4 regions of the Delftia sp. PE138 genome follow, and region 3 is predicted to be linked to each of the others. Evidence: predicted binding sites of a transcription regulator. Region 3 holds the regulator's gene; each other region holds the start of a gene.
What was found. The regulator FNR, encoded in region 3, switches genes on or off when oxygen is low (the NO sensors DNR and NnrR bind a similar motif). The targets are predictions, from matches to a motif close to TTGATNNNNATCAA.

Region 1 (3,989 bases), on a different contig from region 3:
ATCTTCGGGGGCTTGGGGGAGTTTCTTCTTGTCGGTCATGAAAGGCTTTCTGTGGCGCGGCCGGCCGGTGGCGGGCCGCGCTCCGTGAATGGGTGAGGGGTCGTCAGGGCGGCGGTGTCAGAGGGCGCGGGCCGCGGCCGAGCGCGCGGGAAACAGCTCCAGCGCCCAGGTGGCCAGCGTCACCAGTGCAATGCACAGGCCGGCCACGCCCAGCATGCCCAGCAGGCCGTCGCCGCCCAGCGGCATGTGGTAGATGTACAGGCCCGCGCCGTACTTGGGCACGCCTTGCACGCCCATGAACAGCGCCCAGCGGAAGGCCCAGGCCGCGGCGGCCAGCCCCAGCCCCAGGGCCAGCGTGTAGCGCGGGCAGGCCATGCGCTGACCACCCCGCACCAGGGCCCACAGCAGGGCGGCACCGGCCACGGCCGAGCCCAGCATGCTCAGGCGCCAGACCGGAAACTGCTGCCACAGCTGCAGCGCCGCCTGGAAGGAGCGGCCCTGGCCCAGCCAGCCGGCAACGGCCCAGACCACCACCATGGCCAGCAGGCACAGCGCCAGCGCCAGGCCCAGCATGCGCAGCGCCTGCAGGGCGCCGGCATCGGGGCGGTGGCGGGCGGGCAGAAAGCGCGCCGTCACCAGCATGCAGCCCACCGTGGCCAGCCAGCCCGTGAGTGCCAGGTTCAGCGGCACCCACAGCGTGTTCCACAGCGGGCGCGAGCGCACGGCCATCAGCTCGGCGCCGGTATAGGCGGTGATGGTCAGCGCCGACACGGCCAGCAGCGGCGCCAGCCAGCGCAGCCACTGCGGCCGGCCCAGCCACCAGGCCAGCACGAAGGCCAGCGCCAGTCCCACGAAGACAGGCAGCAGCAGCGCGCCCACCGACATCCACGACCACGGCGTGAAGTGCGCATAGAAATGCCAGAAGCGCGCAGGCTGGTGCAGGTCGGCCAGCAGCGACACGGGCGCCGCGATGGCGCTGACGGCCAGCACCAGCACGGCGGCCGGCAGCAGGCGCGCCATGGCGCTGGCGCGCGGCGCCCAGGCGCAGGCGGCGGCCAGCAGGGCGGCGCCCGTGGCAATGCCGGCCAGGAAGAAGTACTGCACGGCCCAGGGCAGCCAGGCCGATTCGTAGGCGGGGGTCAGGAGTTCGACGATGTGCATGGGGTGCTCCTTGCGTTCAGTGGGAAGTGACCAGCCGCACGCTGGCCTGCCCGTCCACGCCGTCGACGAAGGCGTCGGGCAATCCCAGGTAGTACACATGCGGGTCCGTGCCCATGGCGGGCTTGAGCACCTTGAGGTCCTTGGCGTGCTCGCGCATGCGCTGGCGGATCTCGCTGCCCTCGTCGTTGAGGTCGCCGATCACGCGGGCGCCGCCCACGCAGCTTTCCACGCAGGCCGGCAGCAGGCCGGCCTCCAGCCGGTGCTCGCAGAAGGTGCACTTGTCGGCGGTCTGCGTCTCGTGGTTGATGAAGCGTGCGTCATAGGGGCAGGCCTGCACGCAGTAGCCGCAGCCCACGCAGCGCTCGTTGTCCACCAGCACGATGCCGTCGCTGCGCTGGAAGGTGGCCTGCACCGGGCAGACCGGCACGCAGGGCGGGTTGTCGCAGTGGTTGCACAGGCGCGGCAGGTTGAGCATGGCCGGCGGCAGGTCCTCGTTGCCCGCGTGCTGCACCTCGTACTGCAGCACCGTGGTGCGGAACTGGCCCAGCGGCGGCAGGTTCTCCATGGAGCAGCTCACCGTGCAGGCCTGGCAGCCTATGCAGCGGCGCAGGTCCACCAGCATGCCGTAGCGCCTGCCGGCCTCGCCGGGACGGCGCGGCGGTTGAAAACCGGGGGTGCCGGGCGCGGCCGCCGCCACGGGCAGGGCCACGGCCGCCATGGCAGCGGCCAGCAGATCCTGCAGGAAGCCGCGCTTGCCTGCGGCGGGCTGCGCATGGGAGAGGGTAGGGGCGGGGATGTCCTGAGTGGAGGGCTTGCAGCTGCAGTCGTTGCAGCCGCTGCCGGCGCGGGATGTTTTTGGCATGGCCTGTCTTTCATCGTCCTGCGGCCACGGAGGGTGGTCGCTCAAACTCAATAAAGCATTAAAAATATGCTTTTTATATTGAATTTAATATATGAAATTCAGGGCCTTGGCGGCTTGATGTGAGTCAAGCAATGGGCTTTCCAAGTGCCTGCCGAGTGCCTGCCGAGTGCCTGCCGAGTGCCTGCCGAGTGCTTGCAAAGCGCCACCGACTGCCTGCCATGGACAGGCGCCCAAGGCAGTCCATAGCGTGTGGCGCAGGGATTAAGACGGGGTTAACAGGGTGACTGCATTCCTCGGGAATGCAGGGCGCGTATCGGAAATCACCCTCTTGTTTCCGTGCGCGGCCCCGGTCTACGCTGCTTGTGTCGCCACTGCCAAGGAGTTCTCCATGAACCATGCCCTGAACAGCCTTGCTTCGGAACTGGACCTTGCCGCCGAAGCCGGCGAGCACCTGAGGCTGCAATTCACACAGGCCTGCGTGGACCGCATCGCGCACCTGCTGGAAGACCCGGACGTCATCCGCTGCGCACAAGGCCTTCGCCGCTACCTGGACGGCCAGATCGACCGGCAGGAGCTGGACCGCCTGGCCCGCGAGGCGGCCAGCCTGGCCAACCACCACCAGGGATCACGCTCCCTCGACGGCTGCGGCCATGCCGCCGTGTCCGCCACCTATGCCACGGCCCATGGGCTGGCGGGCCGGGCGCTGCAGGCGGCCGACTACGCGGCCTACGCCATGGTCTATGGCGAGGGCGGCCACGGCGCCGTCACGGACCGCGAGTCGTTCGAGCCTGAATACCAATGGCAGGCGCGCTGCCTGGCCTCGCTGGCGCAGGCCGCTCAGCAGCGCACGTAGCACCAGGCCGACTGCTGCAGCAGGGCCAGTGACTCGATGCCGCCCTGCGGCAGCACGCGCATGCCGGCAGGCGCCTCGCGGCCCAGCTTCCTGAGCGTGTTCGGGCAGACCAGCGCATGGGCCAGGGCCTCTGCATCCAGATGCTGCGGCGTGCCCGGCGCGGCATCCAGCAGTGCCTCGACGGCCGGGCCGTTGATGACGATGCGGACTTCGGCACCGGGCCGGTCCTGGCGCAGGTTGGCCAGATTGCTGCGTGCACGGGCCAGGGCGCCGGGCGTGGGCGCATGCAGCACGATGCGCAGCGGCGGCGCATCCGGCCGGGTGGGGAACAGGTCGCTCCAGTCGCTGGAGGCGGTTGAATCGGCGGGACAACGGCTTGTGCTCATGGTCGTCCTCATCATTTCCTGCCACGCGGCCCCATGACCTCTTCCAGCAGGCCCGGTGGCAGGCCGGTGCGTACCTGCACCACTCCCTTGTCATCCTTCCAGACCAGGGCCGGCGTGGCACGCAGGCCCCAGGTGGACATCAGCGAGGCATGGCTGGCCAGCACCTGCCGCGTGGCCTGCGGCACCGGGGCCAGCGGCGTGGCGCCCGCGCCTTCTGCGCTGGCGCGGCCGGCCTTGGCATAGGCACGTGCGTGCTCGGCCAGGGCCTGCTCTGGCTGGCGCGCGGTCAGCATGGCGGCGGCCTTGCCCTCGCTGCTGGGCTTGAGGATGCCCACCAGAATGTGGCGCAACTGCACCTGGCCGCTCTCCACCCAGGGCCGGGCATCGTTCCACAGCTGGTTGCAATAGGGGCAGTTGGGGTCGGTGAACACATAGACCGTGCGCGGCGCGTCGGCGCGGCCATCCGGTATGGACTGGGCGCGCTGCACATCGCTCCACAGTTGCTCGCCCATGGGCTTTTGCACGGCGGCCTGCAGGGCCTGGGCGTTCACGTCGCGGCCCTGGGCGTCGATCACCGTGCCCAGCACCCAGTGCTTGCCGTCAGGCATGCGGTAGATGGGCACGGGCTGGCGGTCGCGGTAGGCGGCCCAGGCCTTGAGTCCGCCCACGGCCGGCAGCGGTCCCACCAGGGTCAGTCCCTGCTGGGCCAGGAAATCCTCCGATGGCA
Region 2 (3,989 bases), on a different contig from region 3:
CGATGTGCGGCCCGTGTGGCGTGAATGCGCGCGGGTGCTGACGACGGGCGGGCGTCTTCTGTCCAGCTTCTGGAATCCGGTGGTCTTCGTGGAGGACCGTGATCCTGCATTGCGCGAGCAAGGACTCGTGCGGCCCGCCTGGCGCCTGCCGTATTCCGATGTGACGGATTTGCCGCCCGAGGCGATTGCGGCCAAGCGCGAGCGCAACGAGGCCCTGGTGTTCGGCCATACGCTGGCCGATCAGATCGGGGGGCAGTTGGATGCGGGGCTTGTGCTGACGGGCTTCCACGAGGACTGGCAGCCCCACGCCCGTTTTGTGATCGAGAAGTTCGTGCCGACCTTCATTGCGACACGTTCGATGAAGGTCTGAACGCGCTACCTACGGCCTGGACCGGCCTTGCCGCGCTCAGGTGCGCAAGGCCGGTATCCAGGTCTGTTGCTGGGCGGGTTCTGCCACGGGCTGCGCCGGTTGCGGTCGGGGAGCAGCGCCTTTGGCCTGGGGCGATGGCTGGGCCTGCCGCACCTGCTCGGCGCCGGACTTGGCCAGCAGCAGCATCACGGCCGTGCAGATCAACGTCAGCAAGAGCACCACGCAGATGGGGCCCAGATCCACGGAGGCGATGTCCAGCCCCTTCAGCGACTGCCAGCGTTCTGAGCGTATTTCCAGCGGTTCTTCGGGATCGGCCATGACACCTCCACTGCGTTGAGTGTGCCTCCATGCTAGGCGCAAGTGAGCATGCAAACAATATGGGGACTTTGCCAGGATGCGAGGGTATACCGCAGGCAGCTACTTGACCCACATCAATTGCGCCGCCACGGCCAGGGCGATGGCCAGCAGCACCAGCAGCACCAGCCTTGCCACGATGGTGACCGCCTTGCGGCGCGCTGCTTTGCGGGTGTTGCGCGGACGAGGTGGGGTAGGCGGCGGCTCCGTGGCATCCAGGGCTGCAATTCTTTCCAGCCAGTCCTGGGTTGTTGGCAGGGCAGTGGCGGGCGGTGACGAGGACGGGGACGAACCGGGCTTGCCGCGGTTCATGGCTCCAGCTCCTGCCGCATCTCTTCCAGCACCTCCAAGGCGCCCTGGATCATGGCCTGCCTGTGCTCCAGCGCAGCCTTCTGGGTCTGCAGCCGTTCCAGCTGCTCGGCTACCTGCGCCTCGTCGGCCCGCAGCTTCTTCAGCCGCTCCTGTATGGCCTCCATTTCCGGGGCGCTCATCTGCCAATCCTCCAGCATGCGAAGGGCGTGGCACGTGGCCCGGTCCCTTCTCACAATTCACACGAATGCCGGCAATTATCTGTGCGTCTTAGCGACTGGCTATGAATGAATTGATATAGATTGTCATCGGCTGGCGCAGAAGGGGGCCGAAAGCTTGCCGCTGCATGCGCACGGTGCTGCGTAGATCAGAGCAGCGCAGTTCAATGCGCGAGGAATTTGAGAAAGATCCGCCCCTGCCGGGTTCTGACCTCGGTCCCTTCGATAAAGCCCATCAGTCTGGCCGAGCCGTCCATGGAGTACAGCGCCGGCCCATCGATGCGGTAGATGAGCCTGGTCCCGCACCGGACGAATTCATCGCCTTCGACACGCCCGATTTCGTGTCCGCGCCCATCAAGCACAGTCCACGAGCGTCCTGCAATCATGGCCTCACCCGGCGGTTGCCGGTCCCCAAGTGAAAGCGTCAATCTAAGGAACGCTGGGCGTCTGAATCTGAGCGAATCTGAGCAGTTGTGCAAAGCCGGGCCACCGATGCCTCGGGTGGCACCCGGCGCAAATTCGTGTGCGCCCGGCCCAAGCCGCATCACGCCGGCCAAAAGAAGCTGGCTGCGGTCTAGGGGCACTGCGCGCTTGGGCGCTTGAGTGGTGCGCAGGCAAGTAGAATTGTTTCATATCAAAGACATGCTGCTCTGAAAGTTGCAGCGACCGGGCCCGCTTGGCGGGCCTTGTGCATGGGGCGCCGTCCCGCAGCCTGTATCTGGGTGCATGTCCTGATTCTCTGTGGGCCCGGCCTGCGATCCAATCTCGCGCATGGGGCTGAGCCTTCTCGTCAAATTGCTCTCATTTATGAAGTTCTGCTGTCGCCAACCGGATGCGCCTGTGGCATTGCCTTGCGGCTTGCCTGGGGTCGGTTCCGTCCGGTGGACGCTGCGCTGCGGAGGGCGGAGGTGAACGAGCAGGCGCTGTACGATCTGGCCCCCGTTCTGGAGCTGATGCTGCTGGGCCTGTTGCTGGCGCTGGGACCCTTGGCCTGGGTGTGGCTGCGCAACCGCAACGGTGGCTCGCTCAAGCGGCTGCAGGCACTGTCGGTGCTGACGCTGTTTCTGACTTTCGACCTGGTGCTGTTCGGCGCCTTTACGCGCTTGACCGATTCCGGCCTGGGCTGCCCTGACTGGCCGGGCTGCTATGGCAGCGCCAGCCCCATGGGCGCCCGCGCGCAGATTGCCGAGGCGCAGGCCGCCATGCCCACCGGGCCGGTGACGCATGGCAAGGCATGGATAGAGATGGTCCACCGCTATCTGGCCACCACCGTGGGCGTGCTCATCATCGCCATGACCATCATGGCCTGGCGGCGTGCGCGCCGCCAGGGCAGGGCGGGTGGCGCCCAAGGCGTGGAAGGCGCACGGCGGGGGGCCATGAGCCCCTGGTGGCCCACGCTGGCGCTGTTCTGGGTCTGCCTGCAGGGTGCCTTTGGCGCCTGGACCGTGACCATGAAGCTGTTTCCGGCCATCGTGACCCTGCACCTGCTGGGCGGCACGGGCCTGCTGGCCTTGCTGTGCGTGCCCGCCGTGGGGCTGAGCCGGGAGGCACGCCAGCAGCAGGCAACGGTGATTTCCCCGGGCCTGCGTGCTCTGCTGTGGCTGGGCCTGGGCTTGCTGGTGCTGCAGGTGGCACTGGGTGGCTGGGTCAGCACCAACTATGCGGTGCTGGCCTGCAGCAGTTTTCCGACCTGCCAGGGCAGTTGGTGGCCGGCCATGGATTTTTCGCAGGCGCTGCAGATCTGGCGTCCGCTGGGCCTGCTGCAGGACGGCAGCAACATCAGCCTTGCGGGCCTCACGGCCATCCACTATCTGCACCGCCTTGCGGCCTATGTGGTGGTGGCCGCGCTTGCCGGGCTGTGGTGGCGGTTGGGCGAGGCGCCTGCCCTGGCGCCGCAGCGCCGCGTGCTGGCTGGGTTTTTGGTGTTGCAGGTGCTGACAGGCCTGTCGAACGTGGTGCTGGACTGGCCGCTGGTGGCTGCAGTGCTGCATACGGGTGGCGCAGCCGCGCTGGTGACCGTGATTGTTTGGTGCCTGGCGGCCAGTCGCCCGGGCACGCTGCGGGCCGGGTTGCCGGTTGCCCGTGGAGAGATTGCATGAGTAAACAAGCTTCCCTGAGTGTCGAGTCCTCACGCTGGACGCAGTTCTATGCCCTGACCAAGCCCCGCGTGGTGCAGCTGATCGTGTTCTGCGCGCTGATCGGCATGGTGCTGGCCGTGCCGGGCTGGCCCAACGCCGACCAGTGGCTGCACATGGCGCTGGCCTGCCTGGGCATCTGGCTGGTGGCGGGCGCCGCAGCGGCCTTCAACTGCCTGGTGGAGCGCCATATCGATGCGCGCATGAAGCGCACCTCCTGGCGGCCCACGGCGCGCGGGGAGCTGACCAGCCAGCAGGCCCTGGCCTTCTCGGCCATCCTGTGCACGCTGGGTGCGCTGGTGCTGCTGCTGTGCACCAATCCGCTGACCATGTGGCTGACGCTGGCCACCTTCGTGGGCTATGCCGTGATCTACACGGTGATCCTCAAGCCCGCCACGCCGCAGAACATCGTGATCGGCGGCGCCTCCGGCGCCATGCCGCCCGTGCTGGGCTGGGCCGCGATGACGGGCCAGGTCGGACCCGAGGCGCTGATCCTGTTTCTCATCATCTTCCTGTGGACGCCTCCGCATTTCTGGGCGCTGGCGCTGTACCGCGTGGAGGACTACCGCCAGTCGGGCCTGCCAATGCTGCCCGTCACGCATG
Region 3 (3,989 bases):
GGTGGCCGGCGTCGATGGCGTCGTAGTACTCCTCCAGCGTCTTGGCGTTCTGGCTGTAGCTGGCCCCCACCTTGCCGATGGCCGACACGCCCAGCGCAATCAGGTCGCAGTCGGGCTGGGTGCTGTAGCCCTGGAAGTTGCGATGCAGCCGGCCCTGGCGCTTGGCCACGGCCAGCGCGTCCTCGGGCAAGGCGAAGTGGTCCATGCCCACGTAGACATAGCCGCCCTCCATGAAGGCCGCGATGGAGCGCGAGAGCATGGCCAGCTTGTCGGCGCCCTGGGGCAGGTCCTCGGCCGCGATGCGCCGCTGCGGCTTGAAGCGCTCGGGCAGGTGGGCATAGGCATAGAGCGCGATGCGGTCGGGCCGCAGCGCATTGACCTGGGCCAGCGTGCGCTCGAAGGACTCGGGCGTCTGCTTGGGCAGGCCGTAGATCAGGTCCACGTTGATGGAGGCAAAGCCCAGCTGCCGTGCCGCTGCCACCAGCGCGAACACCTGCTCGGCCGGCTGCACGCGGTGCACGGCGATCTGCACCTGTTCGTCGAAGTCCTGCACGCCGAAGCTCAGGCGGTTGAAGCCCAGCTCCTTGAGCACGGCCAGGCGTTCGACGCTGACGGTGCGCGGATCGACCTCGATGGAGTATTCGCCGCCCGGCTCCAGCTTGAAATGCTCGCGCAGCAGGGCCATCAGCGTGCGCAGCTCATCGTCCGAGAAGAAGGTGGGCGTGCCGCCGCCCAGGTGCAGCTGGCTGACGGCCTGACCCTTGCCGCAATGGGCCGTGTGCAAGGCCATCTCGCGCGCCAGGTAGTCCAGGTAGACGGCAGCGCGATCGTGGTGGCGCGTCACGATCTTGTTGCAGGCGCAGTAGTAGCACAGCGACTCGCAGAACGGCACATGCACATACAGCGACAAAGGCATGGCCCGCGCTGCGGTACTCGATTTGCGGTGCTCAAGTGCCAGGATATAGTCTTCAGCACCGAAAGCCTCCACGAAACGATCGGCAGTGGGGAACGAGGTGTATCGGGGCCCCGGTACGTCGAAGCGACGCAGCAGCTCTGGGGTGACAGCGGTCATGGGTTTTTTCCTCTAATGTCGTCCACTGTGCCGCAGCCCATTGGCCGCGTCCTTGACTCATATCAAGAGTTGTTCGCGGCAGTGCTGCGACAATTTGATCCAACTCATCGCCATCCACGAGGTCACCGCCGGCGCACTGCTGCGCCGCTGATGTTTACTCCATGAACCTTCAGACCATCAAAGCATCCTGTTCCAATTGCAACCTGCGCGAGCTGTGCATGCCCATGGGCCTGGATGCCGAGCAGATGCAGCGCATCGACGACATCGTGGCCACGCGCCGCAAGGTCAAGCGCGGCGGCCTGCTGTTTCGCAACGGTGAGTCCTTCACCTCGCTGTACGCCATCCGCACGGGCTTCTTCAAGACCTGCGTGGCCACCGAGGACGGGCGCGACCAGGTCACGGGCTTTCAGATGGCCGGCGAGATCATCGGCCTGGATGGCATCGTCAACGACCACCACACCTGCGATGCGGTCGCGCTGGAAGACGCCGAGGTCTGCGTCATGCCCTTCGACAAGCTGGAGGACCTGTCGCGCGAGGTCACGGCCCTGCAAAACCATGTGCACAAGGTCATGAGCCGCGAGATCGTGCGCGAGCATGGCGTGATGCTGCTGCTGGGCAGCATGCGTGCCGAGGAGCGCCTGGCCGCCTTCGTGCTCAACCTGGTGCAGCGCCTGCACGCCCGGGGCTTTTCCAAGTCGGAACTGGTGCTGCGCATGACGCGCGAGGAAATCGGCAGCTACCTGGGCCTGAAGCTGGAGACGGTGAGCCGCACCTTCTCGAAGTTTGCCGAGGAAAACATCATCGAGGTGCGCCAGCGCCATCTGCGCATCCTGGACACGGACGCGCTCAAGCGCATCGTCAACAGCCAGCAGTGCCAGTGAGGCCGCAAGGCCCCACCCCCCGGCAATGAACAAGGCCCGCTGTCGCGGGCCTTTTTCATTGCCATTGCAGTGCACGCAGGTTCAATCGCGCCCCAGGCCCTGCATGGCCAGATTTGGGTCCGGCTCGGAGACCACGCCGTCGTTGAGATCGTGCGTGGAGCGTCCCAGCATGGTGGTCATGAGGCTGGACAGCATGGTCACGCCCCAGAAGGCGAAGAAGGCCAGCGTGTAGATTCCCTGCCGCGACCAGCCCAGGTCGCCGAGCCAGTGCAGCTCCAGCGGGTCCACGAAGGCGAATACCAGCATCTCCATCACGGCGGCGGCCAGAAAGGCCGGCCAGGCAATCCACATCCAGCGTTGGGCCAACATCAGCGATCTCCTTGAGCTGTCGAGGGGTGGCTTTCATTGTGCGCGCCGCCCGCGCACCGTGCCAAGCCCTGCGCACCCTGCACTGCCTGTAGGAAACCCTTGGCCCTCGCGCATGCTGGAGATGCCATCCACCATGCAAAAAAGGCCGCGACTGCGGCCTTGTGCACGGCATTTTCCTGCGTTCAGCGGTCCGTGGGATGGTCCTGCGCGGGCGTGGCCGCGTGGTTGCGGCCGGTGACCGCGGGCGCCAGGCTCTTGGGCACTTCACGCACGCCATCGGCACGCTCGTTGATGGTGATGCCATTGCGGTAATAGTCAGGATCGATCACGGGATCGGCGCCATTGATCGCAATGACGGCCGTGACCACGCCAGCCACCACGACGGCGGCCGGGCCGGCCACCACGAGCCAGACATGGGCGAACTTCCACCAGGGCTTGCCGGCGTCCGGATGCGAAGGGGCCGTGGCGGGCGCGGAGACTGCGGGACTGGAAGACATGGATAACCTCTTTCTTTCAAACAGCCGGCGCAGCCTGGGCGGTGCCGGCCAGACATATCACCGGGGCACCAGGAAGACGGCCTTTTCGGACGCGCGTCCCGCGCCTGAATGCACGGCATCGATATCGAAGAATACGGTGTGCGAGCCCGGCTCGGCGGAACCGTAGGGAATCTGCAGCCGCGCCGCAATGCCGCGCGTCTCGGCCGGGCCGACCTCGACCTCCTGCTCGGACGCCAGCTCCAGCCCGTCGAGGCCATGGGCGCTGATGCGGTAGCGCTGGGCCTGCTCGGTGGCATTCATGATCTGCAGGCGGTAGACATTTTCCAGCTTGCCGCCCGCGACGATGCGCGACAGCGACGCCCGGTCGCGTATCACGTCGACCTTGACCGACTGGCGCAGCGCCAGGCTCACGATCATGGCCATGCTCAGGCCGATCAGCACGGCCGAGTAGACCAGTACGCGCGGACGGAAGATGCGGCGCAGCACCTGGGCCCGCCGCCACAGGCCGGCCATGGCGTTCTGCGTGGTCAGCCGGATGAGGCCGCGCGGATACTCCATCTTGTCCATGATGGAATTGCAGGCGTCTATGCACAGACCGCAGCCTATGCATTCGTACTGCAGGCCGTTGCGGATGTCGATGCCCACGGGGCAGACCTGCACGCACATCTTGCAGTCGATGCAGTCGCCCAGGCCCTGGGCCTTGTAGTCCACCTTCTTGGTGCGCGGCGCGCGCGGCTCGCCCCGGCCCGTGTCGTAGCTGACGATCATGGTGTCGCGGTCGAACATGGCGCTCTGAAAGCGCGCATAGGGGCACATGTACTTGCAGACCTGCTCGCGCATGTAGCCGGCGTTGCCATAGGTGGCGAAGCCGTAGAACAGCACCCAGAAGACCTGCCAGCTGCCCTGCAGCGCCAGCAGCTCGCCGCCCAGCTCGCGGATGGGCACGAAGTAGCCCACGAAGGTGAAGCCGGTCCACAGGGCAATGGCAATCCACAGCAACTGCTTGAGCGACTTCTTCCAGAGCTTTTCAAAGGTCCAGCCGTTCTTGTCCAGGCGCATGCGCGCGCTGCGGTCGCCCTCGACCTTGCGCTCCACCCACATGAAGATTTCGGTGTAGACCGTCTGCGGGCAGGAAAAGCCGCACCACAGGCGACCGGCCACGGCCGTGAA
Region 4 (3,989 bases), on a different contig from region 3:
GCGAGCTCAGGCCCAGCTTGCGCAGGATGTGCTGGACGTGGATCTTGACCGTGGTCTCGGCAATGTCCAGCGTGCGGGCGATTTCCTTGTTGCTGGCGCCTCGGGCGATCTGGACCAGCACCTCTTCCTCGCGCGGGGACAGCGGCGAGGCCGGGGCCTCGTCCGGCTCGGGCGCCTGGGGCTCGGGCGCGCCCTGGGACTGGAAGGCGGCCACCAGCTTGCCCATCATCTCGGGGCTGACCACGGGCTCGCCGCGCGCGGCGCGGCGCAGGGCCTCGGACAGCAGGTCGCCGTCGATGGTCTTGAGCAGATAGCCCTGGGCGCCGTTGCGCAGCGCGGCCGCCAGGTCCTGGCCGTCCTCGCTCACGGTGAGCATGACGACGCGACTGCCGGGCGATGCGGCCCGCAGGCCCGCGATGGCATCGACGCCCAACACGCCGGGCAGGTGGTTGTCCAGCAGGATGACCTGGGGCGCCAGCGCGGGCACCAGGCGCAGGGCCTCGCCCGCGTCGCCGGCCTCGCCGACCACGCGCAGGCCTGCGTCCTGGGCGATGAGGGCGATCAGCCCGCGCCGGAACAGCGTGTGGTCGTCGATGACGAAGACGGAGATGGGGCTGGAGAAGGACATGGGGCGGCTTTTTTCTTCCGGGAGCGTGTCACGCGTTCGAGGGGAGGGCCTGCGCCGGCGCGCCGGCCGAGGCCGACGGCGGCAGCTCGATGAGCACGCGCGTGCCCTCGCCTGGGCGGGAGTGGACATGTACCAGCGCCTGCGCCAGCAGGGCGCGCTCGCGCATGATGCCCAGGCCCACATGCAGCGAGTCCGGCGCCACGGCGGCGGGGATGAAGCCGCAGCCGTCGTCGCAGACTTCGAAGCGCCAGGGGTGGCGCCCCACGCGCAGCTCCACATGCCTGGCACCCGCGTGCTTGCGCACGTTGGACAGCGCCTCCTGCACCATGTGCAGCACCTGGATCTGCACGTCGGGCGCCAGCGGCAGGCCCTGGCCCGACATGCTCAGCGAGGTGGCAATGCCCGTCTGGTGCTCGAACTTGGACAGCGTGGCGCGCAGCGCGGCCTCGATGTCCTCGGCGCTGGTGCGCGTGCGGAAATGCACCAGCAGCTCGCGCACGTCGGCATAGCATTCGCGCACGCCCACTTCCAGCTCGCCCAGGCTGCGGTCGCGCGCCTCGTCGCGGCCCTTGGCCACGGCGTCGCGCAGCAGCTGGGTCTGTATCTTGAGAAAGGCCAGCGACTGGGCAATGGAGTCATGCAGCTCGCGCGCGATCAGGCCGCGCTCCTCGGCCACGGCGGCTTCGCGCTCCAGCGCCGTGGCGCGCAGGCTTTCCATGGCGCTGGCCAGGTGGCGCGCCATGGCGGACAGCAGGTCGCGCATGTCGTCCGTGAGCACCACGGTGGAGCGAAAGAACAGGTTGACCTCGCCCAGCAGGCGCTGCTGCAGTTGCACGGGGATGCTGACCACGGTCTCGAAGCCGGCCTCGCGGCAGTGGGGCAGTTGCAGGTCGCTGGCCGGGGTGATGGGGATCACGCGCAGCCGCGCCTGCTCGCGCGGCTGGCCGCACAGGCAGGCGCCCGTGTGCAGGCAGTGCTCCTGCACCGACATGGACTGGGGCAGGCCGTCGCCGGCCAGCAGCACGTAGCGCTCGTTGGCCTCGTCGGACCAGCGCACCGTGGCCGCATCGGCCTGGGCTGCCACACGGATCTGGCGCACGAACCCTTCGGCCAGGGCCTGGAGGCTGGCCGCCTCCGACGCCTGCACGCTGACCGCGTACAGCGCCTGCAGCTGCTGGTGCTGCACGTTGAGGCTGGCGGTCTTCTCGCGCACCTTGTCCTCCAGCTCGGCGTGAGAGCTTTGCAGCGACTGGGCCATCAGGTTGAAGCCGGCCGCCAGCTGGCCGAACTCGTCGTCCACCTCCACGCTCATGCGCGTGTCCAGGTGTCCGCGCCGCATGCGCTCCAGCGCCGAGCGCAGCTGGCCCACGGGATGCAGCACCAGCCAGTAGCTGGTGGCCATGAAACTCACGGCCGCGATGATGGCCAGCGCCATCAGACACATCTGAAACAGGTGCAGGATGGCCGTCCAGCGCGAGAGCCGGTCCTCGATGGCTTCGACAAAGCCGTCCACCTCGCGCACGAAGGCATCGGCGCTGCCCATGATGGCCTGCGCATCGGCCTGGTCCTCGGCCTGCCACTGCGTGCGCAGCGCGCTCCAGTCGCGGCGTATGCGCTCGTAGCGCGCCCTGACCTCGTCGCTCCAGGGCACGAACAGCGGGCGCGACATGTCGCCGCTGCGCAGCAGGTCCAGGCTGGCGTCGAACTGCTGCGCGCGCGCCTGCCACTGCGCAGGCGCCTCGTTCTGGCGCGCCATGGCCATGCGCACCATGCTCATGCGCAGCCGCCCGGCCTCGTTCACGGCGGCCGCGCCGCCCTCCAGCTGCCAGGCCACCCACAGCGTGAAGCCGATCGATGCCACGGCCGCCAGCAGGCAGGCCGCGCCCATGAGCAGCAGCTTGGTCGAAAGCGAGGGCTTGCCATGCATGGTCGCACTGTAGCCACGGCACATTTGCGCGTCTTGACCTGAATCAAGCGCCACCCGTTTGCGCCGTGCCCCCGCCCCGATTCCTAGGATCCTTTCAACTGCCCCCAATGCCCACAGGGCCTATGGGGGCCCCGGGCAAGGCCAGTGTTTAGCATGGGGCCATGCAAGTCCGCTCCATCCCCCGCCCCTTCATCCGCACCCCGCGCCTTGCCGGCCTGGCTGCGGCCGCATGGCTGGCGGCAGCCCTTGCCGGCTGCGCCAGCTCCTCCACACCGGCGCGGGACTGGACGCAGCAGCTGCAGCGCTGGTCCGACGCACCCCTGGTGCTGCTGGGCGAGCAGCACGATGCGGCGGCCCACCAGGCCTGGCAACAGGCCACGGTGCAGCAGCTGGCCACGCAGGAGCGCCTGGCCGCGCTGGTGATCGAGATGGCGCCGCGCACGGGCTCCACGGCCAGCCTGGCGCGCGATGCCTCCGAGGACGCTGTGCAGCAGGCCCTGCAATGGCAGGACGCCGCCTGGCCCTGGCCGCGCTACCGCGGCGTGGTCATGGCCGCCGTGCGCGCAGGCGTGCCCGTGCTGGGCGGCAACCTGCCCCGCGCCGACATGAAGCAGGCCATGCGCAACGAAAACCTGGACACCCACCTGCCGCCCGAAGCCTGGCAGCGCCAGCTCGACGCCATCCGCGAAGGCCACTGCGGCCTGCTGCCCGACACCCAGCTGGCGCCCATGGCCCGCATCCAGCTGGCCCGCGACGCCAGCATGGCCGAGGTGGCCAGGGCCGCAGTCAAGCCCGGCAAGACCGTGCTGTTGGTGGCCGGGCGCGGCCACGTGCTGCGCGGCGTGGGCATTCCCACCTGGCTGCCCGAGGCCGCAGGCGCCAAGGTGGCCGTGGCGCAGGCGGGGGAGACATCGGTGGCGCAGGCCTCGGATGTGGATTGGCTGCAGAAGACGGATGCCCTGCCCGCCAAGGACCACTGCGCCGAGCTGCGGGAGAAGTTCAGGAACCCGCCGGCACCGCGGGCGGATGCGGGTCGGGTGGACTGAGCTTCACCCCTGCACGGCCCACATCCCCTCGTTGCCCGAGACCCACTCGCCGAACGCCTGCGCAGGCATGGGCTTGCTGCACAGATAGCCCTGGAAGAAGTCGCACCCCTTGCCGCGCAGGAATGCCAGCTGCTCGGCCGTCTCCACGCCCTCGGCCAGCACCTTCAGCCCCATGGCATGCCCCAGCGCGATCACCGACCCGCTGATGGCCATGTCGTCGGCGCTGTGCGGGATGTCGCGGATGAAGCCCTGGTCGATCTTGAGCAGGTCCAGCGGGAAGCGCTTGAGGTGGGCCAGCGAGGAATAGCCGGTGCCGAAGTCGTCGATGGCCAGCCGCAGGCCCTGGGCGCGCAGGCGGCGCATGACGGCCAGGGCCTCCTCGGGGCGC

Region 1: the regulator FNR is predicted to act here: its motif matches at 2,138-2,151, upstream of dsrO (sulfate reduction electron transfer complex DsrMKJOP subunit DsrO).
Region 2: the regulator FNR is predicted to act here: its motif matches at 1,876-1,889, upstream of HFGMBDPB_RS10380 (COX15/CtaA family protein).
Region 4: the regulator FNR is predicted to act here: its motif matches at 2,589-2,602, upstream of HFGMBDPB_RS07175 (type IV pili methyl-accepting chemotaxis transducer N-terminal domain-containing protein).

What each region holds. Positions count from the first base shown of each region.
Region 1 is NZ_JABEPN010000002.1:276,527-280,515, forward strand. Features, by position in the region: gene HFGMBDPB_RS10160 (tetrathionate reductase subunit A) at 1-39, opposite strand, end outside; gene nrfD (NrfD/PsrC family molybdoenzyme membrane anchor subunit) at 118-1,161, opposite strand; gene dsrO (sulfate reduction electron transfer complex DsrMKJOP subunit DsrO) at 1,178-2,023, opposite strand; gene HFGMBDPB_RS10175 (hypothetical protein) at 2,412-2,876, shown strand; gene HFGMBDPB_RS10180 (DsrE family protein) at 2,861-3,262, opposite strand; gene dsbG (thiol:disulfide interchange protein DsbG) at 3,274-3,989, opposite strand, start outside.
Region 2 is NZ_JABEPN010000002.1:319,325-323,313, forward strand. Features, by position in the region: gene HFGMBDPB_RS10355 (class I SAM-dependent methyltransferase) at 1-370, shown strand, start outside; gene HFGMBDPB_RS10360 (hypothetical protein) at 407-688, opposite strand; gene HFGMBDPB_RS10365 (hypothetical protein) at 788-1,036, opposite strand; gene HFGMBDPB_RS10370 (hypothetical protein) at 1,033-1,215, opposite strand; gene HFGMBDPB_RS10375 (hypothetical protein) at 1,416-1,637, opposite strand; gene HFGMBDPB_RS10380 (COX15/CtaA family protein) at 2,160-3,350, shown strand; gene cyoE (heme o synthase) at 3,347-3,989, shown strand, end outside.
Region 3 is NZ_JABEPN010000005.1:367,512-371,500, forward strand. Features, by position in the region: gene hemN (oxygen-independent coproporphyrinogen III oxidase) at 1-1,072, opposite strand, end outside; gene fnr (fumarate/nitrate reduction transcriptional regulator Fnr) at 1,234-1,953, shown strand; gene HFGMBDPB_RS19160 (hypothetical protein) at 2,035-2,322, opposite strand; gene HFGMBDPB_RS19165 (FixH family protein) at 2,505-2,819, opposite strand; gene ccoG (cytochrome c oxidase accessory protein CcoG) at 2,877-3,989, opposite strand, start outside.
Region 4 is NZ_JABEPN010000001.1:1,596,008-1,599,996, forward strand. Features, by position in the region: gene HFGMBDPB_RS07170 (response regulator) at 1-628, opposite strand, end outside; gene HFGMBDPB_RS07175 (type IV pili methyl-accepting chemotaxis transducer N-terminal domain-containing protein) at 657-2,555, opposite strand; gene HFGMBDPB_RS07180 (ChaN family lipoprotein) at 2,717-3,601, shown strand; gene HFGMBDPB_RS07185 (putative bifunctional diguanylate cyclase/phosphodiesterase) at 3,605-3,989, opposite strand, start outside.